DNA from 3 places in the Streptomyces sp. NPDC101776 genome. Region 2 is predicted to be linked to each of the others. Evidence: riboswitches for the same ligand, from Rfam matches in the RefSeq annotation. Region 2 holds a riboswitch; each other region holds the start of a gene.
The links. Region 2 has a riboswitch for cyclic di-AMP ahead of ACIRRY_RS15205 (M23 family metallopeptidase). Riboswitches for the same ligand answer to the same signal wherever they lie in the genome.
Positions count from the first base shown of each region.

Region 1 (9,438 bases), on a different contig from region 2:
CGCACCTACTACGCGCCCAACAACGCGGTCCTGTCCGTGGTCGGCGACATCGACCCCGAGCAGACGCTCGCCTGGATCGAGAAGTACTTCGGGTCCATCGCGGCGCACGACGGCAAGCCCGCTCCCCGTGACGGCTCACTGCCCGACACGATGGGCGGCGAACTGCGCGAGGTCGTCGTCGAGGAGGTCCCGGCCCGCGCCCTGATGTGCGCCTACCGGCTCCCGGAGGACGGCACGCGCGCGTCCGACGCGGCCGACCTCGCTCTCACCATCCTGGGCGGCGGCGAGTCCTCGCTCCTCTACAACCGCCTGGTACGACGCGACCGTACGGCCGTGGCGGCCGGCTTCGGTCTGCTGCGGCTGGCCGGAGCGCCCTCCCTGGGGTGGCTGGACGTCAAGACGTCCGGTGACGTCGAGGTGCCGGTCATCGAGGCGGCCATCGACGAGGAGCTCGCCCGGTTCGCCGCGGAGGGCCCCACGGCCGAGGAAATGGAGCGCGCCCAGGCCCAGTTGGAGCGCGAGTGGCTGGACCGGCTGGGCACGGTCGCGGGCCGTGCGGACGAACTGTGCCGGTACGCCGTCCTGTTCGGCGACCCGCAGCTCGCCCTGACCGCCGTGCAGCGCGTCCTCGACGTGACGGCGGAGGAGGTCCAGGAGGCCGCCAAGGCCCGTCTGCGCCCCGACAACCGCGCGGTGCTCGTCTACGAGCCGATCGCGGACGAAGACGATGACGACGACGCAGCCGCCGCCGACGAAGCAGCGGCCGAGGCCACCGACGAGAACGAGGAGGCGGCCAAGTGACCGAGCTCGCCACGATGGAGTTCCACCCGCAGCCCCAGGCCGGCGAGGCCAGGCCCTGGGCCTTCCCGGCGCCCGAGCGCGGGACGCTCGGCAACGGCCTGACCGTGCTGCGCTGCCACCGCCCCGGCCAGCAGGTCGTCGCCGTAGAGGTGCTCCTGGACGCGCCCCTGGACGCTGAGCCTGCCGGCCTGGACGGTGTCGCCACGATCACCGCGCGTGCCTTCTCCGAGGGCACCGACAAGCACTCCGCCGAGGAGTTCGCCGCGGAGCTGGAGCGCTCCGGCGCCACCCTCGACGCGCACGCCGACCACCCCGGGCTGCGCCTGAGCCTGGAGGTCCCGGCCTCGCGCCTGGCCAAGGGGCTCGGTCTGCTGTCCGACGCCCTCAGGGCGCCCGCCTTCGCGGACAGCGAGGTCGAGCGGCTGGTCCGCAACCGCCTCGACGAGATCCCGCACGAGACGGCCAACCCGTCCCGCCGCGCGGCCAAGCAGCTCTCCAAGGAGCTGTTCCCGGCGACCTCGCGCATGTCGCGCCCGCGCCAGGGCACCGAGGAGACCGTCCAGAAGATCGACTCCGGAGCCGTACGCGCCTTCTACGAACGGCACGTCCGCCCCGCCACGGCCACCGCAGTGGTCGTCGGCGACCTCACCGGCATCGACCTGGACGCGCTGCTCGCGGACACCCTGGGCTCGTGGACGGGCTCCACCGCGCAGCCACGCCCCGTGCCGCCGGTGACCGCCGACGACACCGGGCGGGTCGTGATCGTGCACCGTCCCGGCGCCGTCCAGACGCAGCTGCTCATCGGCCGCGTCGGATCCGACCGGCACGACCGCGTGTGGCCCGCGCAGGTGCTCGGCACGTACTGCCTGGGCGGCACCCTCACCTCCCGCCTGGACCGTGTCCTGCGCGAGGAGAAGGGCTACACCTACGGTGTGCGGGCGTTCGGCCAGGTGCTGCGTTCGGCACCGGACGGCACGGGCGCGTCGATGCTCGCCATCAGCGGCTCCGTGGACACCCCGAACACCGGTCCCGCGCTCGACGACCTGTGGACGGTGCTCCGCAAGCTCGCCGAGGGCGGACTCACGGACGCCGAGCGGGACATCGCCGTACAGAACCTCGTCGGGGTGGCGCCGCTCAAGTACGAGACCGCCGCGGCCGTCGCGAGCACGCTGGCCGACCAGGTCGAGCAGCACCTGCCTGACGACTACCAGGCGACGCTCTACCAGCAACTCGCCGCGACCGGCACCGTGGAGGCCACCGCGGCGGTCGTGAACGCCTTCCCGGTGGACCGTCTGGTGACGATCCTCGTAGGCGACGCGGAGCAGATCAAGGAGCCCGTGGAGGCCCTCGGTATCGGCGAAGTGACCGTCGTTCCGGCGGAGTAGACGCGGTAGCTGCACACGCGCGTGGGGAGCCCTGGTGACTGAAGCGTCACCAGGGCTCCCTATTGTCCGAATTGGGGGAGAGGTTGCCTGTCTGCCCTGTGGCATGTGCAACAAAAACCGTGATCCGTTTGGGGATTGAAAGTGGCCCCCTTTAGCGTCAACCCGGCTGTCCGTCAGGCACCGCGCCGCACTCGTGGCACCGGACAGTCATCGCCGAGTCCCCGTACGGCGCGAGCCAGGGGAGCCGGGGACCCACGTCCCTGGGGTGAATCGGACGCCCGCGCACCGCGAGGGAGTCCGTAGGAGACCTTCCTGCTCCGAACCCGTCAGCTAACCCGGTAGGCGAGAAGGAAGGAAAGGACCAGCCACTTCATGGCGTTCACCCGCGCCACCGGGAAGCACCGTCGCCCGAGCCGGACCCACCGCACCACCGTTCGTGCCGCGAGTGTCGCGGCTCTCGCCACCTCCGGCGTCGTAGGCACCCTGGCCGCCGCCCCGGCGTTCGCCGCGGAGCCCGCCCCCGAACAGACCGGCCTCACCCCCGTCGTCGCCATCAACGACTCCGTGGCCGAGAAGATCGACGCCCAGGCCGCCGCACAGCGGGAGGCCGCCGCCGAGCAGCAGGCCAGGGAGACCGCCCGCGCCAAGGCCGCCGCACAGGCCAAGGCGGCCCGCGAGGCCGAGGTGCGCGCCGCCCGCGAGGCCGAGCGCAAGAGGCTCAACACCTTCGTCGCGCCGGTCGCCGGCTCCTATGTGTCCACCGGCTACAAGACCGGCGGCTCCCTGTGGTCCTCCGGTGCCCACACCGGCATCGACTTCCACGCCTCGACCGGCACCTCCGTGCACGCGGTGGGCTCCGGCACCGTCGTCGAGGCCGGCTGGGGAGGTTCGTACGGCAACGAGGTCGTGATCAAGATGGCCGACGGCATGTACACCATGTACGGCCACCTGTCGTCCATCGGTGTCTCGGTCGGCCAGACGGTCACCCCGGGCCAGCAGATCGGCCTCTCCGGGGCGACCGGCAACGTCACCGGACCGCACCTCCACTTCGAGGCCCGCACGACCGCCGAGTACGGCTCGGACGTCGACCCCGTCGCCTACCTCCGCAAGCACGGCGTGAACGTCTGACGACACGGCGCCGCACTTCCTGAAGCCCCAGCCCGCCCGGCCGGGGCTTTCGGCGTTTCCGGAGCCCACCTGTCCAAAAAATATCCATGGATTCCGGCCCGCCATCGGAAATTCCCGCTCATTGCAATAGAGTCACGGAACACACGTCAATCGTCGACGTTTCACGGGGATTAAGGCGGAGGTCGGACATGCGTATTCCGGCGCACTCGGTATGCACGGCGATCCGGGACGACATCGTCGCCGGTGTCTACGAGCGCGGCGGCAGGCTCACCGAGGAACTCCTCGCGCGCCGGTACGGCGTCTCGCGCGTCCCCGTGCGGGAGGCCCTGCGCACGCTGGAGGCCGAGGGGTTCGTCGTGACCCGGCGGCACGCGGGCGCGTGCGTCGCGGAACCGACCGAGCAGGAGGCCGCCGACCTGCTGGAGATGCGGATGCTGTTGGAGCCGCTCGGTGCCTCGCGGGCCGCCCAGCGGCGCACCGAGGCCCACCTGAAGGTGCTGCGCGGCCTCGTCAGGCTGGGCCAGGAGCGCGCCAGGCGGGGCAACAGCGAGGATCTGCGCTCCCTGGGCAGCTGGTTCCACGAGACGCTGGCACAGGCCTCCGGGAGCCCCGCGCTGACCTCGATGCTGACCCAGCTGCGGCACAAGATCGCCTGGATGTACGCGGTCGACGCACCGGCCAACCCCGTCGAGTCCTGGGCCGAGCACGGGGCCATCGTGGACGCGGTGGCGCGCGGCGACAGCGAGCGCGCGCGGGCGATCACCGCCCTGCACACCGAGCGGGCCGGCACCGCGCACCGGCTGCGATTTCCCGGCGGGGCGGGCGGCGCGGACCGTGTGAGGACTTCGCAACCTCCCGTAAACATGTCGGGTCTGCGGCATTAACACGGGCGCCGTATACAAAGAGAGGATAATTCGCGGGGGATTATTTCTGCTGCCCGCAAATGGAATTGCGAAGGGCTCGCCCGGTAATTCGGGCGAGCCCTTCGAGGTTGCGGCACATCGGTTTTGCGGCGAAATCACCGCAACCATCAATTGCGGGTTGTTCAGACAGTCTCGGGGAGTTCCTCGAGACCCTCCGCGACCAGTTTCGCCAGTCGGTCGAGGGCCGCGTCCGCGCCCTCGGCGTCCGACGCGAGGACGATCTCCTCGCCGCCCTGGGCGCCCAGGCCCAGCACCGCGAGCATGGAGGCCGCGTTGACGGGGTTGCCGTCGGCCTTGGCGATCGTCACGGGGATACCCGAGGCCGTGGTGGCCCGGACGAAGATGGAGGCGGGGCGGGCGTGAAGGCCCTCCGCCCAGCCGACGTTGACGCGGCGCTCAGCCATGTGATGCTGCCCTTCAGAGTCTCAGGGTTGTCTAGACCAGTTTCCCACACGTGAAGCGAGCCCGGACCGGTCCCGTGGACCGTCCGGAGCGAGTCGTCGGACCGCGGCCTCGGCCCGACTTCGCCTCGCTGCTTTTCACCCACAGACTGCCTCGCGCTGATGTCGGACGCGAGCCGTACGCTGGGCCCCATGCAGCAGACCTCGTCGGACCGGCACGAGTACCCCGCCCACTGGGAAGCCGACGTGGTGCTGCGCGACGGGGGTACCGCGCGCGTCAGGCCCATCACCGCCGACGACGCCGAGCGCCTGGTCAGCTTCTACGAGCAGGTCTCCGACGAGTCGAAGTACTACCGCTTCTTCGCGCCGTATCCTCGCCTGTCCGCCAAGGATGTCCACCGCTTCACGCACCACGACTTTGTGGACCGGGTGGGACTCGCGGCCACCGTCGGCGGCGAGTTCATCGCCACCGTACGCTATGACCGCATTAGTGCCGACGGGCGTGCCGCCTCCGCCCCCGCCGACGAGGCCGAGGTCGCCTTCCTGGTGCAGGACGCGCACCAGGGGAGGGGCGTCGCCTCCGCCCTCCTGGAGCACATCGCGGCCGTCGCCCGCGAGCGCGGCATCCGCCGCTTCGCCGCCGAGGTGCTGCCCGCCAACAACAAGATGATCAAGGTGTTCACGGACGCCGGCTACACCCAGAAGCGCAGCTTCGAGGACGGCGTCGTACGCCTGGAGTTTGACCTCGAACCCACGGATCGGTCCCTCGCCGTGCAGCGCGCGCGGGAGCAGCGCGCCGAAGCGCGGTCCGTGCGACGGCTGTTGGTGCCCGGCTCGGTCGCCGTCGTCGGTGTGGGGCGTACCCCTGGAGGGGTGGGCCGCAGCGTTCTCGACAACATCAGGGACGCCGGGTTCACCGGCAGCCTGTACGCCGTGAACAAGGCACTCCCCGAGGAGCAGAAGGACCTCGACGGGGTGCCGGCGTACCGCTCGGTGCGCGACATCGACGGCCCCGTGGACCTCGTGGTCGTCGCCGTTCCGGTCGAGCACGTCCCCGAAGTCGTCACCGAGTGCGGCGAGCACGGGGTGCAGGGGCTCGTCGTGGTCACCGCCGGATACGCCGAGAGCGGCCCCGAGGGACGCGAGCGCCAGCGCGAACTCGTGCGCCACGCGCGCACGTACGGCATGCGCATCATCGGACCGAACGCCTTCGGGGTCATCAACACCGCCGCCGACGTACGGCTGAACGCGTCCCTCGCCCCCGAGATGCCCCGCCCCGGACGCATCGGCCTGTTCGCGCAGTCCGGCGCCATCGGTATCGCCCTGCTCTCCCGGCTGCACCGGCGCGGCGGCGGGGTCACCGGCGTCACCGGCGTCTCCACGTTCGTGTCGTCCGGCAACCGCGCGGACGTGTCCGGCAACGACGTCCTTCAGTACTGGTACGACGATCCCGACACCGACGTCGCCCTCATGTACCTGGAGTCCATCGGCAACCCCCGCAAGTTCACCCGCCTCGCCCGGCGCACCGCGGCGGCGAAGCCGCTGGTCGTGGTCCAGGGCGCGGGATCCGCCCCTCAGGGACACGCCGTACGCGCGACGCGCCTGCCGCACGCGACCGTGTCCGCGCTGCTGCGCCAGGCCGGCGTGATCCGTGTCGAGACGATCACCGAACTGGTCGACACGGGGCTGCTGCTCGCGCGCCAGCCGTTGCCCGGCGGGGCACGGGTGGCGATCCTGGGCAATTCCGAGTCACTGGGGCTGCTGACCTACGACGCGTGCCTCTCCGAGGGGCTGCGGCCGCTCGTTCCGCTGGACCTGACCACGGCGGCGACGGCGGCGGACTTCCACCGGGCCCTGTCGGAGGCGTTGGCCGACGAGACGTGCGACGCGGTGGTCGTGACGGCGATACCGGCGGTGGGAGAGGGCCCGGCGGAGGACGCGGCCTTGGCGGAGGCGTTGCGGTCGGCCGCCGAGGAGGTCCCCGGGAAGCCCGTGCTGGTGGTGCATGTGGAACTCGGAGGGCTCGCCGAGGCGTTGTCGGCCGCGATGAGCACGGCACCCCAGGCTGTTTCGAAGCGCGGGGACCCCCAGCGCCCCGCGGAGCGACCGCCCACCGCAGCGCAGGCCCCCGAAGGGGCCGGCCTCATCCCCGCCTACCCCGCCGCCGAGCGCGCCGTCCGGGCCCTCGCCGAAGCCGTGAAGTACGCGCAGTGGCGGCGCGAGGCCGTCGACCCCGGCCGGGTGCCCGAGTACGAGGACATCGACGAGAAGGGCGCCGCCGGGCTGATCGGCGGGCTCCTCGCGCGCGGGCAGGGCCTCACGCTCGGCGTCGACGAGACGTGCGACCTGCTCGGCAAGTACGGCGTCGACGTCCACCGCGCGCTGCCCGCCCCCACCCCCGAAGACGCCGCCGAGGCCGCCCGCACCCTCGGCTACCCGGTCGCCCTGAAGGCCACCGCCCCGCACCTGCGACACCGGGCCGACCTGGGCGGCGTACGACTGGATCTCGCCGACGAGGACCAACTGCTGCGGGCGTACGCCGAGTTGGGCGAGTTGTTCGGGACGCCCGAGGAGCTGCGGCCGGTGGTGCAGCGGATGGCGCCGCGCGGGGTCGACACCGTCGTACGGGCCGTCATCGATCCGGCGGCGGGGGCCGTGCTGTCGTTCGGACTCGCCGGAGCCGCCTCGCAGTTGCTCGGGGACACCGCGCACCGGCTGATTCCGGTCACGGACCGGGAGGCCGCCTCGCTGATCCGGTCGATCCGGACGGCGCCGCTCCTGTTCGGCTGGCGCGGTTCGACGCCGGTCGACACGCCTGCCCTGGAGGAGCTGATGCTGCGGGTGTCGCGGCTGGTCGACGACCATCCCGAGGTCGTCGCCGTGGCCCTGGAGCCGGTCGTCGTGGCCGCGCACGGCCTGAGCGTGCTCGGCGCCTCCGTGCGCGTGGCCCCGCCGCCCGTCCGGGACGACCTCGGCCCGAGGACGCTTCCCGTGTACTGACCGGGCGTCGACCGTGTGCCGACCGCCCACTGAGACAGGTGGGATCGGACCGTCCTGAGCGGTGCCTCGCAGTCAGTGGTCCACCGTAGGATGGACGTATGGCCAAGACCAGTACGACGACCCAGGGGCTGCGTGCGGCGATCGAGCGCAGCGGCTACTACCCGGCCCTTGTGGCCGAGGCGGTGGAGGCCGCCGTCGGCGGCGAGCCCATGCGGTCGTTCCTGGTCCACCAGGAGACCACGTTCGACCAGAACGAGGTGCGCCGGCACGTGACGGTGCTGGTCCTCACGGGCAACCGCTTCATCGTCAGCCACACCGACGAGCAGTCCGCCGACACCACCTCCCCGACGCCGTACGCCACGACGTCCACGGAGTCCGTGAAGCTCGGCCGGATCTCGTCCGTGGTGCTCAGCCGCGTGGTCGCCAACCCGGAGTTGTACGTGCCGGGCACCCTGCCCCGCGAGGTCGTGCTGACCATCGGCTGGGGCGCCGTCGCCCGCATCGACCTGGAGCCGGCCGCCTGCGGTGACCCCAACTGCGAGGCCGACCACGGCTACACGGGCAACTCGACGGCGGACGACCTGAGCCTGCGCGTCAGCGAGGCCGGGGACGGCCCGGAGACGGTCCAGCAGACCCTCGCCTTCGCACAGGCGCTCTCCGAGGCGACCGCGGACGTCACGCGCTGATGTCCCAGCACGCCACCTGGGACCACCCCGAACCCCTCGCCGTAGAGTCCGCGCCCGTTCCCGAGTACGGCTCCGGCTCCCTCGCCGATCTGCTGCCCACGCTGGCCGCGGGCATGGGCGTACCCGGCACGACCGCGGCGATCCCGGAACTGACCGCGGCCGACCGCAATTGCGTCTTCCTGATCGACGGCCTCGGCTGGGAGCAGATCAAGGACCACGCCGACGAGGCGCCCTATCTGCACGCCCTCCTGGGCAGCTCGCGCGGCGGCACGGGACGTCCGCTCACCGCCGGCTACCCGGCGACCACCGCGACCTCGCTCGCCTCCGTCGGCACCGGCCTGCCGCCCGGCGCGCACGGCCTGCCCGGCTACACCGTGCGCAACCCGGCCACCGGCGCGCTGATGAACCAGCTGCGCTGGCAGCCGTGGACCGAGCCGAAGTCCTGGCAGCCGTACCCCACGATCTTCCAACTGGCCCAGGACGCGGGCGTGCACGCCGCCCAGGTGTCGTCCCCCACCTTCCAGAACACCCCGCTGACGAAGGTCGCGCTCAGTGGGGGAACGTTCCACGGGCGGCTGACCGGCGAGGAGCGCATGGACCTCGCGGCCGAGCAACTGGCCGCCGGGGACCGCTCCTTGGTCTACACGTACTACGCCGAACTGGACGGCGCGGGCCACCGCCACGGCGTCGCCTCCGACACCTGGCGCGGCCAACTCATGTACGTCGACCGGCTCGTCCAGCGCCTCGCCGAGCAACTGCCGCCGCGCAGCGCGCTGTACGTCACCGCCGACCACGGCATGATCGACGTGCCCTTCGACGAGGACCACCGCATCGACTTCGACGCGGACTGGGAGCTGCGCGCGGGGGTCGCCCTGCTCGGCGGCGAGGGCCGCGCCCGGCATGTCTACGCGGTGCGGGGTGCCGAGAGCGACGTGCTGACCTGCTGGCGCGAGGTGCTCGGCGAGCAGTTCTGGGTCGCCTCGCGGGACGAGGCGATCGCGGCGGGCTGGTTCGGACCGAAGATCGACGAGCGGGTGTACGACCGCCTCGGCGACGTGATCGCCGCCGCCCGGGACGACGTCCTGATCATCGCGTCCGAGCGGGAGCCGAAGGA
Region 1 covers NZ_JBIWMV010000012.1:170,954-180,391, reverse strand. The annotation lists gene ACIRRY_RS31870 (M16 family metallopeptidase) at 1-801, shown strand, start outside; gene ACIRRY_RS31865 (M16 family metallopeptidase) at 798-2,186, shown strand; cyclic di-AMP (ydaO/yuaA leader) riboswitch at 2,388-2,545, shown strand; gene ACIRRY_RS31860 (M23 family metallopeptidase) at 2,559-3,314, shown strand; gene ACIRRY_RS31855 (GntR family transcriptional regulator) at 3,503-4,198, shown strand; gene ACIRRY_RS31850 (HPr family phosphocarrier protein) at 4,360-4,641, opposite strand; gene ACIRRY_RS31845 (GNAT family N-acetyltransferase) at 4,831-7,638, shown strand; gene ACIRRY_RS31840 (DUF5998 family protein) at 7,737-8,324, shown strand; gene ACIRRY_RS31835 (alkaline phosphatase family protein) at 8,324-9,438, shown strand, end outside.
Region 1: linked by a shared signal. The riboswitch ahead of ACIRRY_RS31860 (M23 family metallopeptidase) and the one ahead of ACIRRY_RS15205 (M23 family metallopeptidase) in region 2 are both predicted to bind cyclic di-AMP.

Region 2 (9,438 bases):
CGAGTGCTACCGGGATCTGAAGGCGCCCCGTCAGGTGCGGCGGTTCACCGAGCAGGCGTTGTCGAAGCCGACGGAGGAGTTCGTGCGCTCGCATGGTCTCCGGCTCGTTGTTTCGGCTGTCGCCGAGTTGGAGTCGGGGAATCTTGATGCGGCGTGTGAGCAGGGGGTGCGGGCGGTGGAGGTTGCCGGGCGGATCTCTTCTGCCCGGACCACCGAGTACGTGAAGGATCTTCTGCACCGGCTGGAGCCGTACGGGGATGAGCCGCGGGTGGTTGAGCTGCGGGAGAGGGCTCGGCCGTTGTTGATGGCGCCCGCCTAGGGATTTGCCTGGCTTGTGTCGACTTGCGAGTACCGGTTCGTCGTGACTGGTCGCGCCCACGCGGCGGAGCCGCATGTCGACACAGCCCCGCCCCCCTTAGGGGGCTGCCCTTCCCGGGGTTTGAAGGCACTGTCAGTGGTGCAGTGCACTATCGGAGGCGGGAGGTGGTGCACGTGGTGGGGTACGACTGTGACGTGCTTGTGGTCGGGGGCGGGATTGTCGGGCTGTCGACCGCCTATGCGATCAGCCGGGCCGCGCCCGGCACCAGGGTCACCGTGCTGGAGAAGGAGGCGGGCCCGGCCCGTCACCAGACAGGGCGCAACAGCGGGGTGATCCACAGCGGGATCTACTACAAACCCGGGTCGCTCAAGGCGCGGTACGCGGTGCGCGGGGCGGCCGAGATGGTCAAGTTCTGTGCGGAGTACGGGGTTCCGCATGCCGTCACGGGCAAGCTGATCGTCGCCACGGAGCGGGCCGAACTGCCGCGCCTGCACGCGCTCGTGCAGCGCGGCCGGGAGAACAACATCCCCGTGCGGGAGCTGAGCGGCGGGCAGATCGCCGAGTACGAGCCGGAGGTGCGCGGCCTCGCGGCCATACAGGTCGCGACGACCGGCATCTGCGACTACACCGAGGTCGCCCGCCACCTGGCCGAGGCCTCCGGCTCGGAGATCCGCTACGGCGCGCGCGTCGCCCACATCGACCGGCGCCCGGAGCGCGGGGTCGCCGTCCGCACGGTGACCGCGACCGGCGGTGACATCGTCCGCGCCCGCGTGCTGGTCAACTGCGCCGGCCTGCACTGCGACCAGGTGGCCCGCCTCACCGGCGACGACCCGGAGATGCGGATCGTGCCGTTCCGCGGCGAGTACTACACCCTGACGCGACCCGAACTGGTCCGGGGCCTGGTCTATCCGGTGCCCGACCCGGCCTTCCCGTTCCTCGGCGTCCACCTCACCCGCGGCATCGACGGCAGCGTCCACCTCGGCCCCAACGCCGTACCCGCCCTGGCCCGCGAGGGCTACGACTGGGGCGTCGTAAGCCCCCGAGAGCTCGCGACGACGGCAGCCTGGCCCGGGGTGTGGCACATGGCCCGGCAGCACTGGCGGTACGGAGCGGGGGAGCTGCGCCGGTCGGTGTCCAAGAGCGCCTTTACGACAGCCGTACAGCGACTGCTCCCGGCGGTGACACCGGACGACCTCACGCCGTCGGCAGCCGGTGTACGCGCCCAGGCGGTCCTCCGGGACGGCACCCTGGTCGACGACTTCCTGATCAAGGAGGGCCCACGGACGGTCCACGTCCTCAACGCCCCGAGCCCAGCGGCAACAGCCTCCCTCCCGATCGGCAGAGAGGTGGCCAGACGGGCACTGGCTGTACTTGGCGAGGAGAAACGCCTCCCACTCAAAACTCCGGGCACCGCAACCCCCTAGGGGCGCGGGGCTGTGACATTTGCGGCTCCGCCGCGCGGGCGCGACCAGCCCCAACGCACCTGCACCCGCAAGACAACACAAGCCACGCGGACGACCAGGCGCACGCCCCGTAAAATCACCGCATTGTGTCTGACTCCCCCAACACCCCCGCCGCCCCCACCGAGCCCGCACAGCGAACCCGACCCAAGGGCGAACCCCGTTTCCCCGACGGGCCCCGCCCCGACCCCGCCGGCTCCCACTTCGAACGCCGAATCCGCAGCTTCCAGCCCCGCAGGAGCCGCGTCACGGCAGGCCAGGCCGACGCCCTGGAACGCCTGTGGCCCACGTGGGGACTCGACATCGACGGTCAACGCACCCTCGACCTCACCGAGCTGTTCGGGAACGACAACCCCGTCGTGCTGGAGATCGGCTTCGGCATGGGCGAGGCCACCGCGCAGATGGCGGCGGCCGCCCCCGCGACGAACATCCTCGCCGCCGACGTGCACACCCCGGGCCAGGGCAACCTCCTCGGCCTCGCCGAACACCACGGCCTGTCCAACATCCGCGTCGCCAACGGGGACGCCATCATCCTGCTCCGCGAGATGCTCACCCCGGACGCGCTCGACGGGCTGCGCGTCTACTTCCCGGACCCCTGGCCCAAGAAGCGGCACCACAAGCGGCGGCTGATCCAGGAGGAGTTCCTCTCCCTCACCGCGACCCGGCTCAAGCCGGGGGCCACCGTGCACTGCGCGACCGACTGGGAGCCGTACGCGGAGCAGATGCTCGAAGTCCTCGGCGCGCACCCGGACTTCGAGAACAGCCAACCCGACGGCGGTTTTGCGCCCCGTCCGGACTTCCGGCCGCTGACCCGTTTCGAGGGCCAGGGACTGGACAAGGGACATGTCGTGAACGATCTGCTGTTCCGTCGCGTACCCCACGACGACCAGCGCTGACGCCAGGCTCCATCGCGGGCCGTGCCCTTACCTCGTTAGGGTCGATGCCGTGGCCACGTTTTCGCCGTACCCCCCGCACCCCGGCCACCTCGCCGGTGGTGTGCCCGGGCACGGGCGGCGCGAGCGCTGGTGGCGGCGGAACTGGGTCCGGCACGGCGCGCTGATCACCCTGCTCACGCTCTCCGGTCTGGTCATCCTCGCGCTCGTGCGCCAACAGACCGGCACGGAAGGCTTCTTGGTGGGCCTCGGGCTCGCCGTACTGCCCGTGCCGCTGCTCGTCGCCGCGTTCCGCTGGCTGGACCGCGTCGACCCCGGCCCCTGGCGCAACCTGCTCTTCTCCTTCGCGTGGGGCGCCTGCGCCGCCGCGCTGATCGCGATCGTCGCCAACAGTTTCGCGACCCGATGGATAGCGACCACGACCGCCGACCCGACCAGCGCGGACACTCTCGGCGCGACCGTCATAGCCCCGATCGTCGAGGAATCGGCGAAGGCGGCAGCCGTGCTGCTCGTCTTTCTCTTCCGCAGACGGGACTTCACCGGGATCGTCGACGGAGTGGTGATAGCCGGGGTCACCGCCACCGGCTTCGCGTTCACCGAGAACATCCTCTACCTCGGCACCGCCTTCGGCACCGACCAGCTCACCGGCGACCGCGGCTTCGCCTCCGTCACCGCGGCGACCTTCTTCGTGCGCATCGTCATGTCCCCCTTCGCGCACCCCCTGTTCACCGTCCTCACCGGCATCGGCTTCGGCATCGCCGCGCTCTCCCCGGACCGCCACCACGTCCGGCGCGTCCTGGTCCCCCTGACCGGCCTGCTCCTCGCGATGGGCATGCACGCGATGTGGAACGGCTCCTCGACCTTCGGCCAGTACGGCTTCTTCGAGGTCTACGGCGTCTTCATGGTCCCCTCGTTCGGTCTGCTGACCTGGCTGGCGGTCTGGACCCGGCAGCGCGAACTGCGCACCGTACGCGAGGAGTTGCCCGTCTATGTCTACGCGGGCTGGCTGACCCCGGCCGAACCGTTCGTGCTCGGCTCGATGAAGGCACGGCGGCTGGCCCGCGAGTACGCCCGCCACCGCCTCGGCCGCCCGGCGGGCCGCTCGGTGGCCCAGTACGAGGCGTACGCGACCACCCTGGCGGTCCTGCGGCACCGGGCCGCGCGAGGCCGCACCGGCGCCGAATTCGTCGTACGGGAAAGGGAGTTGCTGCACGAGCTGTGGCTGCGCCGGGAGGTGGCGCGGCCGGCGCTGGACTACGCGGCGCGGCGGACGGCGCCTCCGGTGCCGGTGGTGGTGCCGCCGTGGCCGCCGGTGTACGGGTCGTACGGGACTTCCCTGTACAACCCGTACCGGTCCTGACGGCCCTCAGGTCTCAGGCAGAGGCGTCCGTCAGCTTCGCGATCTCCGCGTCCGTCAGCTCCAGTTCGGCCACGCCCAGCAGCGCGGGGAGCTGGTCGACCGTGCGGGCGGAGGCGATCGGGGCCGCGACCGTGGGCTGGGCGGCGAGCCAGGCGAGGGCGACCGTCGCCACGGGCGCCTCGTGGGCCTGGGCGACCTCGTCCAGGGCGCTCAACACCCGCCGGCCGCGCTCCGATTCGAGGTACTGCGCCGCGCGACCCGCCCGCGGGCTGTCCACGGTCGTACCGGGGCGGTACTTGCCGGTGAGGAAGCCGGCCGCCAGCGAGAAGTACGGCAGGGCGGAGAGGCCGCCGCGTTCGGCGACGTCCCGCAGCTCGCCCTCGTAGGTGTCGCGGGAGACCAGGTTGTAGTGGGGCTGGATCGCGACATAGCGCGCCAAGCCCTCGCGGTCGGAGAAGTCGAGGGACGCCTGAAGGCGCTCCGGGGAGATGTTGGAGGCGGCGATGTGCCGCACCTTGCCCGCCTTCACCAGCTCGTCGAGCGCGCCGACGATCTCCTCGACCGGCACCTCGACCTGGTCGAAGTGCGGGTAGTAGAGGTCGATGTAGTCGGTGCCCAGGCGGCTCAGCGAGGCGTCGGCCGCGGCCTTGATGTTGACGGCGGACAGGCCCGGGTACTCGGGGTGCTGGCTGACCTTGGTGGCGATGACGACGTCGGAGCGGTTGCCGCGGGCCTTGACCCACTTGCCGATGACGGTCTCGGACTCACCGCCCTTGTTGCCCTCGACCCACGCCGTGTACGAGTCGGCGGTGTCGACGAAGTTGCCGCCCGCGGCGGTGTAGGCGTCCAGCACGGCGAAGGAGGTCGCCTCGTCGGCGGTCCAGCCGAAGACGTTGCCGCCGAGGTTCAGCGGGAAGATCTCCAGATCGGAACGGCCCAGCTTGCGAAGAGAAGTCATGCTCTACGACAACAGCCGGGCCGGAACCGGATATTCCAACAGCCGGGTCAGGGGTTGAGGCCCTTGCTGCGCAGCCAGGGCGCCGGGTCGCTCGCGGTGGCCGCGCCGTTGATGTGGACCTCCAGGTGGAGGTGCGGCCCGGTCACGTTGCCGGTGGCGCCCACGCGGCCGATGACGTCGCCGGTGGCGACCTTCTGCCCGACGCTGACGTTGATCGAGGACTGGTGGCAGAACCACAGCTCGGTGCCGTCGTCGAGGGTGAGGATCGTGCGGTAGCCGTAGGAACCGGCCCAGCCCGCCTCGGTGACCGTGCCGCTGTGGATGGCCTTGATCAGCGTGCCGGTGGGCGCGGCGAAGTCGAGTCCGGTGTGGTAGCCGGAGGACCACATCGAGCCGGCCTGGCCGAAGGTGCCGGTGATCGTGTACGAGACGACCGGAAGCGTGTACTGCTTCGCCAGCGCGGCGAGCTTCACGGCCTCGGCCTTCTTCTTGGCGGCGGCCTCCGCGGCCTTCTTCGCGTCGGCGGCCTTCTTCGCGGCGTCCTTCTCGGCCTTGGCGGCAGCCGCGTCGACCTGCTTGGCGACGGCGGCCTCGGCGGCGGCCTTCGACTTGCCGTCGACCTGGAGCTGCTGGAGCTCGGCCTGCTCCATGATCCGGTTGCGCAGCAGCTCACCCGCGTCCGGGGCGCCCTTGGCGGCCTCGGTGGTGGTCACGCCGACGCTGCTGAGCGCGGTCGCGGAGCCCTTGGGGGTGCTGGAGGAGTCGTCCAGCAGATGGCCCACGGAGGGCAGGTCCGGAATGGAGATGGAGACCGGCGGCTTGCCGGTGTTGGCGCTGGCCATACCGCCGGCGCTGACGGCGGCTATGACACCGACGCCCAGGACGGTGGAGCTGCGGGCGAATCCTCCGCCACCACGCTGCTTGGCGACACGGTGCTTGCCGCGGTTGGGAAGGACGGACTCCGCGCTGGGATTCCACTCCTCCCAGGGGCCCTCGTCGGGGCGGTAACCGCCGTAGACGACAGGGGCTTCAGGGGCAGCCTGGTTGGACGCCACGTGGGCGTGCTCCTTTCCTTCCTTCTCGCCTACCGGGTTAGCTGACGGGTTCGGAGCAGGAAGGTCTCCTACGCGCGTCAACCTGCCGTGTTGCCACGGCTGTCGACGAGCGATTCACCCCAAGGGATGGTTCCCCGGTTCCCTTGCGGGATTCGGCGCGTGCGCGCGGAGCTGTCTCTTGTGACGGCTGGGACGACCGCGCTGCGTTATCGAACGTTAATAGACACAGGCATCCCTTTCCAAGCCGTTCCGCTTGATCATTAACCTTTCCTTGCTGGACGAACGGCCCACCACCGGCGAAAAACGGGCGAGTTGGCCAAGTCTCAGAATTCCCACAGGTATTGACGGGATGTCAGTTGTTATGCGGAGGGCGGTCGGCCGATCACCACCCGTGACAACGGTCATGGATGGCGTACGGCGATCATCGCCATGTCGTCCGTCATCCAGCCCCCGGAGTAGCGGCGCACCTCCTTGGCGAGGATGTCGAGCAGCGCCTCGGGGCTGCGGAAGGTCCGGCCGGCCAGCCGCTCGCCGGGGTCGTAGAAGACACCGCGGGCGTCGCGCGCCTCGGACAGCCCGTCGGTGTACACCAGCAGCGTGGCCCCGCCCGGGAACGCGAACTCCTCGGCGCGGTCCGGCCAGACCCCCAACTCGCCCATTCCCAGGGGCAGTGCGGGCTCCTTGACGAGCAACGTGCCCACGGTGCCGTCCTCGTGCAGGAGCAGCGGCGGCGGGTGCCCGCGGTCGACGATCCGTACGACGCCGTCGCCGTGCGGGAGTTCGGCGAGGACGGCCGTGGTGAACCCCTCGAACGCGTCGAGCCCGTCCCGCCGGGTGCCCTCGCGCGTCAGCGCCCGCTCCAGCCGCTCGGCGACCGCCTCCAGGGTGGCCTCCTGCTCGGCGGCCTCCCGGAACGCACCGATCACCACGGCCACGGCGGCGACCGCGCCCATGCCCTTGCCGCGCACGTCGCCGACGACCAGCCGCACGCCGTGCGGGGTGTCCTGCACCGCGTACAGGTCGCCGCCGATGAACGCGCCCTCCTGCGCCGCCTCGTATCGTGCCGCGATCGCGAACCCGCCGATCCGCTCGGCCGGTTCGGGCAGTACGGCCCGCTGGGCGGCCTCGGCGATCTCGCGCGCGGAGGCGAGCTGTTCGCTGCTGCGGCGGACCAGGAGGTTGATCAGGACCGCGAGGACGGCGACCGTCGCCACAGTGGCCGCCTCGGTGACCGCGTCCATGTGGAAGACGATGCCGAGCCTGAGGTGGACCACGAGACCGACGAGGAAGGCGGCCAGGCCGGTGAGCACGGTGCCGCGCCGCGAGTAGAGCGGGGCGGCGACGAGCGGGGCGGCGGTGAAGAACGGGGCCGCCGTGAAGTTCTGCGGGGTGAAGTAGTCGTAGCAGGCGCCGACGACCAGCAGCAGCGGGGGCAGGCGGCGGACGAAGGCGAGGGTGCGGGGGTTCGGGATCCGGCGTCCCTCGTCGAGGACGGGACCGAGGCCCGGGTCGGGCACGGGATCGCCGAGGAGGCGCCCACCGGCTCGCACGTACGGACCCTCCTCCACGCGTCCAGTTTTTCCCGGTGGCGGGAGGGCGGCGAGCGGGGCGGGCCAATCGGGGCGGGAGAAACACCAGGGAGGACAGCGGGCAGAAACACCAAGGGCCGGAATCCATTTCTGGATTCCGGCCCTTGGCCTTAGTAGCGGGGACAGGATTTGAACCTGCGACCTCTGGGTTATGAGCCCAGCGAGCTACCGAGCTGCTCCACCCCGCGCCGTTGTGATTGCAACTATACGCCATCCGCGGGGTCCGAAGTCACACGGGTTTCAGTCGGCGGTGTTCCCGGCGTGCGTGAGGGTCTCCCAGGAGACGAAGAGGTCGTCGCTGCCGGCCGGCCTGCTCTGCTCGGCGAGCTTGTGCGCGGCGGGCACCTTCTCGCCGAGCCGGCCCTCCAGGTGGTTGAGGGCGACCTCCAGGTCGGGCCCCATGTTCCGGTCGACCTTGCCGCCGCACAGCCAGGCGGGCGCGGGCTCGCCGAGCTGGTAGCGGGCGTGCAGGTCGAGGGCCGCCTTGAGCCGGTCCTTGACCCCGTCGTAGAGGTCGACGCCCTGGTGCCAGGCGGTCTCGGCGATGTGGGCGGAGGCCGCGAGCGAGTAGCCGACGTGCTTGAAGTTGCGGCAGGTCTCCTGGGCGACGCCGTCCTTGAAGGTGGTCTGCTTGAACCAGTACGTCGTCAGCTTCTGCGGGGTGGTGAGCTTCGACCCGACCGGGGCGAGCGGCACCTTGCCGTCCTTGGCCAGGTAGAAGTAAGCGGGCACGCGGTCGCGGAAGCGCTTGACGGCGGCGTCGAAGGCCTTGTGGTCGTCGAGGAAGACGGCGATGCCGATCGCCGCGTCGGTCATCGCGAGGTCCCAGTTGCCGTTGTAGTCGGGAAGGTTCTTGGTGACTTCCGGCTCGTAGGCGGTACGCAGCATCGTCCCGAACCGCTCGACCCGGTCAGCCGGCCACCCGGCACCCGGCGCGTACCGCACGATCTCCGCCGCCCGCGCCCAGGTCGAACCGGCCCACGCGGTCTGCAGCCCGGCGTCGTCGGAGGTGTGCTCCTTCATCTTCGCCGACCAGTCGTCCATGATCTCCCGCGCCTTGAGCGCGTGGTGCTGCTTCCCGGTGATGCTGAACAGCAGGGCCTGCGTGTACGCCGCGATCGCGTCCTCGCGCTCCTCGACGCACCCGTGCGCGGCCTTGCCGTTCCAGGGGCAGTCGACGTCCGCGACCGGCTTCGCCGTGTACTTGTACGACCCGTACTTGCTGTCCCGCATCCCGAAGTACGCCTTCAGCCAGGGCTGCTTCCCGGCGGCCACGTTCTGCCGTACGGCGTCCAACTGCCCCTTGCTGACCAGGACTCCGGGGTGCGTGAACGCCGCGTCGGCGGGCAGGGCCCGCGCCATGGTCCGGGTACCGGTGTCCGCCGCCCCGCACGAGGCGAGAAGCCCTACGACCACGGTCGCGCCCAGCACCGCGACTGCCCTCATGTCCTACCTCCGCCTTGTCCGCACCGGTTCAGTGCGAGCGTGACCCGGTGAGCGGTGGTGCGCAGGATCTGATGGGCCGGTCGTGCGTCCACAGGGTGTGGATCAACCGAGCAGATGCCCGTTCGGCGCCTTCGCCCGCTCCTCGTACTCCGGGAGTACGACCACGGAGACCCCCTGCGCGGCCAGCGCACCGCTCCCGTCCGCGTGAGCCACGAACGTGTCCGGCTCGCGCCAGGCGGTCACCACCCGGCGTACGCCCGCGTCGAGGATCAGGCGGGCGCAGGGCTTGGGGCGGGAGGCGCGGTGGGTGCAGGGTTCGAGGCTGGTGTAGACCGTGGCGGTGGGGAGGCGGGGGTCG
Region 2 covers NZ_JBIWMV010000004.1:16,613-26,050, forward strand. The annotation lists gene ACIRRY_RS15180 (hypothetical protein) at 1-319, shown strand, start outside; gene lhgO (L-2-hydroxyglutarate oxidase) at 463-1,743, shown strand; gene trmB (tRNA (guanosine(46)-N7)-methyltransferase TrmB) at 1,869-2,675, shown strand; gene ACIRRY_RS15195 (PrsW family intramembrane metalloprotease) at 2,725-4,032, shown strand; gene ACIRRY_RS15200 (aldo/keto reductase) at 4,046-4,990, opposite strand; gene ACIRRY_RS15205 (M23 family metallopeptidase) at 5,038-6,045, opposite strand; cyclic di-AMP (ydaO/yuaA leader) riboswitch at 6,057-6,213, opposite strand; gene ACIRRY_RS15210 (PP2C family protein-serine/threonine phosphatase) at 6,447-7,595, opposite strand; tRNA gene ACIRRY_RS15215 (tRNA-Met) at 7,749-7,822, opposite strand; gene ACIRRY_RS15220 (alginate lyase family protein) at 7,875-9,080, opposite strand; gene ACIRRY_RS15225 (dihydrofolate reductase family protein) at 9,183-9,438, opposite strand, start outside.

Region 3 (9,438 bases), on a different contig from region 2:
GTACGCAGAAGAAGGACAAAGAATCGATCGACCCTGATCGGAACCGGTCGCGAACGGCCGTCAGGGGCTGAGGAGTTCGATGCCGCCCGGCTCTCGACCTCCACCTGTCCCGCACCCGCCGCCGGGTCGTGGAGGCGATTTCCGGAGCCGGGCCACCCTCGGACCTACCCCCGGAACATCACACAGCGTGTCTGCCCGAGGCCGATCGTCAGGCGTCGAAACGGCGGCGGGCGGCCTCGATGCGACCGAGGTACCGGTGGGTCCAGCCGCACATGGCGTCGACCGTCGCCCGGAGCCCCTGGCCGGACTCGGTGAGGGTGTACTCGACACGTGGCGGCACGGTGGGGTGGACGTCGCGCTCGACCAGACCGTTGCGCTCCAGCATGCGCAGGTTCTGCGTGAGCATCTTGTGGCTGATGCCCTCGATCCGGTTCCGCAGTTCACTGAAGCGCAGGGTGCCTTCACGGAGGGCCTCGATGATCAGGAACGCCCACTTGTTGGCGACGTCGGAGAAGATCTCCCGCGCCAGGGAGTCCGCGCGCCTCAGGTCCGCGTCCTCGGGCGAGTCCCTGAACTGCTTGGTCACCATAAGGTTCCCCCGTCACCGAAAAGTGCGTTCTTCCAGGTCAGCGGCAACTCTCCTACGGTTCCCGAGTAACCACAAGTGACCGAGAACGAACGAGGTGGGCAGCATGGCCATCACTCTGATCAACCCCGACGGACTGCCGACGATCCCGGTGTACCGGCAGGTGTCGATCGCTACGGGATCGAAGCTGGTGTTCATCGCCGGGCAGGTCGCCTGGAATGCCGAGGGGGTCACGGTCGGCGCGGGAGACCTCGCCGCCCAGGTCGAGCGGAGCTACCTCAACGTCGGCACCGCGCTGGCCGAGGTCGGCGTGTCCTTCGACGACGTGGCGAAGCTGACCGTCTACGTCGTCGACTGGACGCCCGACAAGATGCCCCTGTTCCTGGAGGGAGTCGCCCGGGCCGCCGCGAAGCTGGGGACCACGCCGATGGCACCGGGGACGCTGATCGGCGTGGCGTCCCTGGACGTACCCGACCATCTGGTCGAGGTGGAAGCCACCGCGGTCATCGACTGAGCGGGACCTGCTACGCGGTACCTGCGTAGCAGGAGGACCTCTCCGCCCCCGTCAGCGCTCGTTGGCGAGGTCGAGTTCCGCCGGAGTCGCCGCCGGGTTCGGTTCCGTCGCGACCGGCTCGGGGGTCGTCCAGTGGCGGGTGATCGTCCCCCCGAAGGGGCGCCACCAAGCAGTCGTCGTCAGGTCGCCGCCGGGTTCGAACGGCTCGCCCGGCGTCGGCGTGGCCACGGTCTGGCCCACCGCCGCTCCCTCGTCCGCCGTCCACTCGCCGGGCTCGGCCCACGGGTGCAGCGCCAGATTGAACGTGCCCCAGTGGATCGGCAGCAGCACCCCGTGCGGCTGCCCGCCCTGGAGGTCGAGGTGGGCGCGCATGCCCTCCTCGGGCGTCATGTGGATGTCGGGCCAGAACTCGCTGTACGCGCCGATCTGGATCATCGTGGCGTCGAACGGACCGTGCGCGGCACCGATGTCCTTGAAGCCCTCGAAGTAGCCGGTGTCGCCGCTGTGGTAGATCCGGTGCTCGTCACCGGCGACCACCCAGGAGGCCCAGAGCGTGTGCTGGGTGTTGCGCAGGCCGCGCCCGCAGAAGTGGCGGGCCGGTGTCGCGGTCAGAGTGAGACCGCCGACCTTGGTCTCCTCGTTCCAGTCCAGCTCGCGCAGCCGGTCCGGGGAGACACCCCAGTGCTCCAGGTGGGCGCCGACGCCGAGCGGCACGGCGAACAGGGTGTCCGTGTCGGCCAGCGCCTTGATCGAGGGCATGTCCAGGTGGTCGTAGTGGTCGTGCGAGATGACCACTACGTCGACCGGGCCGAGCGCGGCCAGCGGCAGGGGCGCCGGGTGCAGCCGCTTGGGTCCGGCGAACGGGAACGGGGAGCAGCGCTCGCCCCAGACCGGGTCGAAGAGGACCCGGTGGCCGTCGATCTCCGCCAGCACGCTGGAGTGCCCCATCCAGGTCAGCCGCAGGCCGGTCGCGGCGGGCTTGGCCAGGTCGGCGAGGGTCGTGGCGTGCACCGGGAGCGTGCCTTCGGGAGCGCGGCGGGCGCGCTGCTCCTTGTCGAGGTAGGACTTGCCCATCTCGCGCATCGTGCCGCCGGACGGGCGGACGTTCGTATTGCCCCCGGGGTTCTGGAAGACCCCGTCCTTGAAGTGGGGTGATCTGCGAATGCGCGCCAGGCGCTCGCCGCTCGGGTCCACGCCGAAGGCAGCGGGCTGCAGCGCGCGGAGCCCGGAGCTCAGCGTACGGAATCCGGTCACGATGCCTCCAGGTCGGGTCGTTCAGGCTTTCCATTATGGTCGACCCCTGTGACAACGCCGGTGCGTCGGCGTCACGGAGCCCGCTTTCCAAGGAAAGACCAAAGTTCCGCGCCGAAGGTCGACCCGGCGCAGCGGGATCCGAGCGTCCGGCGGCCCTTCCGTTGACAGGACCCGACACCACTCCCGATACTGACTCGCCGTTCAGTACTTGGCCTGCCGGCCGATGCCGCGAGGAGTCCCCATGACCGCCCCCCTGATGTCGCTCACCTGGACCGATCACGTCACCGGCCGCCAGGGCTTCCTGGTCGTCGACCGGCTAGTGCGCGGGGTGTCCAGCGGCGGACTGCGGATGCGGCCGGGCTGCACACTCGACGAGGTGGCGGGGCTCGCCCGCGGCATGACCATGAAAGAGGCGCTGCACTACGACCCGGAGGGCCGCTACGTCCCCCTGGGCGGCGCCAAGGGCGGCATCGACTGCGATCCCCAGGACCCGGGGGCGTACGACGTCCTCGTGCGCTACCTGCGCGCCATGCGGCCGTACATCGAGAGCTTCTGGACGACGGGTGAGGACCTCGGGCTGACCCAGGACCTGGTCGACCGGGCCGTCGCCGAGGCCGGGCTCGTGTCGTCGATCCAGGCCGTGTATCCGCTGCTCGACGACGAGAAGGCGGCCCGGCGGCGGCTCGCGGACGCCTTCGCGGTCGACGTGGACGGCATCGGTCTCGACGAGCTGGTCGGCGGCTGCGGGGTCGCCGAGTCGGTGCTCGCGGCGCTGGACCGGGCGGACGTGCCGTACGCGGGGACGCGGGTCTCCGTGCAGGGTCTGGGCACCATGGGCGGGGCCACGGCGCGGTTCCTCACGCGCGCGGGGCTGACGATCGTCGCCGTCGCCGACCTGAAGGGGACGATCGCGAACCCGGCCGGACTCGACGTGGACGCGCTGCTCGCGGCCCGGGACGGGTACGGCGCCGTGGACCGTTCCGCGCTGCGCCCCGGCGACCTCGAACTCCCCGGCGAGGACTGGCTGTCCGTCGAGGCGGAGGTGCTGGTCCCGGCGGCGGTGTCGTACGCGATCGACACCACGAACCAGCAGGGGATCGGCGCCCGCTGGATCGTCGAGGCGGCCAACATGCCCGTCCTCCCCGAGGCGGAGGAACTGCTGTCCGCGCGCGGAGTCGTCGTACTGCCCGACGTGGTCGTGAACTCCGGGACGAACGCCTGGTGGTGGTGGACCCTGTTCGGCGACATCGGCGCGGACGCGGACGAGGCGTTCGCCCACACCCGGCGTTCGATGCGCTCCCTGATCGACCTGATGCTGGCCCGCGCGGAGGCCGACGGCACGACCCCGCGCGCCGCCGCGCACGCCATCGTCGCGGACCGGCTGCCGGTCATCGCGGAGCGGTTCGGCTGGTACCGGTGAGGCACCGGGCAACACCTTCGTGGACCACGGAATAGGGTGATCACGTGGCGAGAGTGCGGTTGGGCGTGGCGGAGCGGCGTGCGGAGTTGCTGCGGGCCGCCGTCGAGCAGATCGAGGCGCGGGGTGTGGCGGCGGTCAGGATCGCCGACGTGGCCTCGGCGCTCGGGGTGAGCAACGCGCTGGTGCTCTATCACTTCTCGACCAAGGAGAAACTGGTCGCCGCCGCGTTCACCTTCGCCGCGGAGGACGATCTCGCGCATCTGCGCAAGCTGCTCGGCCGCCGTACGACCGCGCTGCGCCGGCTGCGGGCGGCGGTGCGCTGGTACGCGCCGACCGGGCAGGCCAAGGGCTGGCGGCTGTGGATCGAGGGCTGGGCGGCGGCGCTGCGTGAGCCCGCCCTCCTGGACGTCACCCGGGATCTCGACCGGCAGTGGAAGCGGGCGCTCGCGGAGGTCGTCGCCGAGGGGGTGACCGCGGGCGAGTTCCACTGCCCGGACCCGGCCACCACCGCCCTGCGCCTCACGGCGCTCCTCGACGGACTCGCCGTACAGATGACGGCGTACGCGGGAGCGGTGTCGCGGGCGCGGGCCCTGGAGTGGGTCGACGAGGCCCTGGCCCGCGAACTGGGCCTGGACCGGGCCGCGTTGACGGCGTCCTGAGCCGTCCCTCCGTAGGCACTCGGTTCAGTTCGCAGACCGTGGTACCCGTGACGGCGAGGTCGTGGACCTCGGCGCGGGGCTACGCTGCGGGCACGCGGACAGGCGCGGGCACGCGAAGGAGGTTTTTCCGGCAGCCGGGGACAGGGGGACGGTTCGGGGACATGTCACCACCCCGGCCCACCCATAGCCGTTCACCGCTCCCGCGCGGTCACCTCACCGGCCCCCCGGTTCCGCGGCCGCACCCGCCACCCCGCGGGCCCTTCACCCGGCGGAGCCTCACGCCCCGTCAAGCCACCCAGTCGATCCGCATCTTGATGTCGTCCGGCGACAACGCGCCCTTCGCCTCCGCATGGTCCCCGGAGGACTCGCCCCGCAGCCGGCGGCCGATCCACGGCACCAGGTACTCGCGTGCCCAGTGGACGTCGTCGCGCCGGATGTCGAGCGTGCCGCGCGGGGGCAGCGGCGGCCAGGGCTGGTCCGGGTCGGCCGGGATCTCGACACCGAGGACCTGGCCGGCGCGGAGCGCCACGCGCGTGTGCCCCTCGGGAGAGAGGTGGAGCCGGTCGCCGTCCCAGGCCCGCCGGTCCTGGACCGTCTTCAGGGACCACAGGTCGAGCACCGGACAGCCGTAGCGGTCGGCGATGGCCCGCACATGTCCGTTGTAGGTGGCGATCTTGCCGCGAAGGTGCTTGAGCACGGGCACGTTGCGGGTGTCGAAGCCGGTCGTCACCATGACGGTGCCGACGGCGGCGGTGAGGTCGGCGACCGCGCGCTCGAAGCGCTCGGCGACCTCGTCGGGGTCGGTGCCCGGACGGATGATGTCGTTGCCGCCCGCGGCCAGGGAGACCAGGTCGGGGGCGATCTCCTTGGCCCGGGTGAGCTGGTCGGCCACGATCTGGTCGAGCAGCTTCCCGCGCACCGCGAGGTTGGTGTACTCGAAGTCGCCCTCGGGCCGCCGGTCCGCGAGCAGTACCGCGAACCGGTCGGCCCAGCCGACCATCGCCCCGTCGGGCCCAGGATCGCCGACGCCCTCGGTGAAGCTGTCCCCCACCGCCACGTACGACCCGATCACTGATCTGTTGTCACTCTTCGAATCGTTAGCCACGGCAACCATAATTCACCCTGGAGTGTGACCTACGCGATCGTAATATGGGGTTGACGGGCGGTGAGATAAGCCACTTGTAAAGTGTTGTCCAAAGTCGGAATAAGCCCCTGATCAGGGGCGTTCACGCCGGGAACTGCCCTGACCGGGGTTCCGAGAGGTCAGCCGACGGTGACGCCGTGCGAGCGCAGGTAGGCGACCGGGTCCACGTCCGAGCCGTAGTACGGCGTCGTCCGGATCTCGAAGTGCAGGTGCGGGCCGGTCACGTTGCCGGTCGCGCCGGAGAGGCCGATCTGCTGGCCCTCGGTCACGGTCTGGCCGGCCGAGACGGACAGCTGCGACATGTGGGCGTACTGCGAGTACTCGCCGTCCGCGTGCCGGATCACGACCTCGTTGCCGTAGGCGCCGTCGTAGGCCGCCGAGACGACCGTGCCCGCGGCGACCGCCTTGATGGTGGTGCCGGTCGGGACGACGAAGTCGACACCGGTGTGGTAGCCGCTGGACCACATGCTGCCCGCGACGTGGTAGCCGGTGCCGATCGTGCCGCCGGTCACGGGGAGGGTGTAGCCGCTGGAGGTGCTCGTGCTGGTGCTGTCGTCGCTCTGGGTGGCGGTCGTCTTCTTCGACGAAGACGAAGAAGACGAACTGGAGGACGAACCGGACGACTTGGTCGTGCTCGTACCCGTGTCCGCGCCGGTGCCCGTGCTCGTGCCCGTCGCGGCCTTCTTGCCGAGGGAGAGCTTCAGGCCCGGGTGGATCAGCGACGGATCGCCGCCGATGGCCTCGCGGTTGTCCTGGTAGATCTTCTTCCAGCCGCCGGTGACGTCCTGCTCCTCGGCGATCTTCGCGAGCCAGTCGCCGGCCTTCACCGAGTACGTCTTGACGCCCTCGGTCTTGGCGGTCGCCGCCTTCTGCGTCACCGTCTTCTCAGTCGCCGGAACCGACTGAACGGCCTTTTCCGGAACGGAAGTCGTGGTGGCGGCATGAGCGCCGGTCGCCCCCATGAGCGGAAGGGCGAGTGCCGCGCCGCCCGTTCCGGCCACGGCTATCGAGCGGGAGAAACGCTGGGACTTCGGACGGCGGTGCTTACCCTTGGCGGGCATGACGAATTCCTCTCCGGCGCCTGCGGGGTGAGCTGTCGGGTGCGGGCTGGAGATGCCCGGCCGCGCGCTGGTCGCGGCTTAACCCCAAGCCCGTTCCGGAGACCGGAACAGGCGTCTTACCTGTGGGTCCCCCGCTCCTGCCGCATACGGGTGGGTGTGCGGAGTCCGGTCGGCGGCAGGATTGGGCGTCCGTCCGGATTGGTGGCGAACGTAAGCGAGGAAGACGCAAAGGGACAAGCAGGAGGTTCCACGGATATGCGTTCCTTGTGATCCCCTGTGGGAATTTACAGTCACCCTCCGTGAATTCCCACCGGACTCAACCCCTCAATTCCCCTGCAAAAGCACGCCAATTACGTGAACATGACGAACGACGTACGGTCACGAATATGACGCTGATCACGTGCGTTCCCCTCAGGTTCCTTTATTCCAGAGCGAGTTGGCACGAAGGCTGCAATTAGGACAGAAGGCTCAGATGCGACGCAGCCGGATAACCGTCGCATCGAGGTCACCGCGCAGCCCAGTACGCAGCCCGTGGTGCAACAGGACCGCACCCCTGTGGACTTCACCCGTTTCGAGGCATTCGTACGATGCTGTCGGGTCGAGCCCGCGCAGCCGGAGCGCCGACAGGGGCTCTCCGTAGTGCTGCGCCTGGAGGAGGGCGAGGACGACGGTCTCGTCGCCGCGCACGTACTGCACGGCGCTCAGTCCGCCGCTCGGCGCGCGCAGCCGGTGGAGGTCGCCGTGCTGCACGAGCGGCCGGATCTCCTTGTAGAGGTCGACCCAGCGGCGGGCCTCGGTGAGGTCCTCGTCGGTCCACTCCGAGAGGTCGCCACCCACACCGAGCACCCCGGCCATGGAACTCACGAACCGGAAACGCAGGCTGCTGACCCGGTCGTTGAGTTGAGTGTTCGGGCTGTCGGTGACCCAGGCGGCCATCACGCGCGCGGGGTGGATCTGGCTGAAGCCGTGCTGGATGGCGAGCCGGTCGAGCGGGTCGGTGTTGTCCGAGGTCCACACCTGGTCCGTACGGCTCATGATGCCGAGGTCGATCCGGCCGCCACCGCCCGAGCAGGACTCGAAGGCCACGCCCGGGTGAGCTTCCCGCAACCGGTCCAACAGGGCGTACAGGGCCCGCACATGGTCGACCCAGAGACGCTGCGGATAGGCGTCGCCGGGCCAGCCCGCGTCGGTGAAGCAGCGGTTGAAGTCCCACTTCACGTAGTCGATCGGGGCACTGGAGAGCAGCCCGTCGAGCTGCTCCCAGAGGTACTCCTGAACGTCCTCGCGGGCCAGGTTGAGGACGAGCTGATTGCGGAACTCCGTCCGCTTTCGTCCCGGTTGGAACTGCACCCAGTCGGGGTGCGCGCGGTACAGGTCGCTGTCCGGGTTGATCATCTCGGGCTCGACCCAGATGCCGAACTGCATGCCCAGCGCGTGCACACGGTCGGCGAGCGGCTTGAGACCCGCCGGGAAACGGTCCGGGTTGGGGGTCCAGTCACCGAGCCCGGCACGGTCGCTGGTGCGGGCGCCGAACCAGCCGTCGTCGACCACGAACAGCTCGACCCCGACCGCCGCCGCGCGCTGCGCGAGCGTCTCCTGCTGCTCCTCGGAGATGTCGAACTGGGTGGCCTCCCAGGAGTTGTAGAGCACCGGCCGGTCCTGGTCCGCGTCCGGGATGACGTACGTCCGCTGGTACGTGTGCCAGGTGCGGCTGGCGCCGCCGTAGCCGCCGTCGCTCCACAGCCCCGCGAAGAGGGGGGTCGTGTAGGACTCGCCCGGCGCCAGGAGCAGCAGCCCGGAGTCGTCGTACCCGGCACCGCCGGTGATCTGCACGCGCGCGTCCGGGAGTTGGGCCACGGCCAGCCGCCAGGACCCCGACCAGCCGAGGGCACAGCCGTAGACCTCGCCGCGCTCCTCGGTGGCGTCGATGTCGAGGGCCACCCAGGGCAGATGCTGATGCCCGGTGTGACCGCGCCGGCTGCCGATGACCTTCTCACCGTAGGTGAGCTCGGAACGCACCAGCCGCGACTCGGCGGCCCACCGCCCGTGCAACTGCGACAGCCGCCACCCCTCACGCTCGGGCAGCGTCCACACACCGGAGTCGGCGCGCAGCAGCTCCAACGGCTCGTCCCCGTCGTTGTCGAGGCTCGTCCAGCGCTCTACGACGTCGCCGCGCGTCCGGTAGTGCAGCGTGATCGCAAGGCCGGTGTCCCGGAAGCGGAGCCGCAGTTCGTCGCCCTCGGTGTCGTACCGCTCGAAGGTCCATTCCGTGCCGCGGCGCTCGGGGGTGCGCACGGACAGGGCGGGCCGGGCGAAGCGGGGGCCGCCCTCGACGGGGTACTCCTCGCGGCCGTCGAGCGGGGACTCGAAGGAGGAGCCGGAGGGCAGCGGGCGGGCGGCGAGTTCCTCGGCGTCGGCGAGTGCGATCGCGGGGCCCCAGTGCAGGTGGAGCAGCTCGTCGTGCTCGGTGAGATGGACGGCGTAGCTGCTTGTGGGGCCCGACAGCACCCACGTCCGGCCGTTCTCGGCGATCTCCAGCATCAGGTTCCTCACAGATTCGAACAAGTCCGCTCAAGCGCCAACATCATCGACGTCCGAGGGGTCGTGAGGCAACGCCTGTGGACAACTCATTGCCTCGGGAATCGATGTCGTATCGTCGAGAACGTGCCCGCCGGTGAGCCGCGCCGCCGGGCCGAGTGGGAGGAGTCCTCGTGACGCAGCAGATTCCGTCGACCGAGCCGGAGTTGTCCGGAGTGCGCAATTTCCGGGACGTGGGCGGACTTCCTACGGTGGACGGACG
Region 3 covers NZ_JBIWMV010000001.1:657,456-666,893, reverse strand. The annotation lists gene ACIRRY_RS02900 (winged helix-turn-helix transcriptional regulator) at 209-589, opposite strand; gene ACIRRY_RS02895 (RidA family protein) at 693-1,100, shown strand; gene ACIRRY_RS02890 (MBL fold metallo-hydrolase) at 1,152-2,354, opposite strand; gene ACIRRY_RS02885 (Glu/Leu/Phe/Val dehydrogenase dimerization domain-containing protein) at 2,596-3,774, shown strand; gene ACIRRY_RS02880 (TetR/AcrR family transcriptional regulator) at 3,840-4,433, shown strand; gene ACIRRY_RS02875 (SGNH/GDSL hydrolase family protein) at 4,720-5,505, opposite strand; gene ACIRRY_RS02870 (peptidoglycan DD-metalloendopeptidase family protein) at 5,697-6,638, opposite strand; cyclic di-AMP (ydaO/yuaA leader) riboswitch at 6,643-6,801, opposite strand; gene ACIRRY_RS02865 (alpha-galactosidase) at 7,107-9,179, opposite strand; gene ACIRRY_RS02860 (tyrosine-protein phosphatase) at 9,350-9,438, shown strand, end outside.
Region 3: linked by a shared signal. The riboswitch ahead of ACIRRY_RS02870 (peptidoglycan DD-metalloendopeptidase family protein) and the one ahead of ACIRRY_RS15205 (M23 family metallopeptidase) in region 2 are both predicted to bind cyclic di-AMP.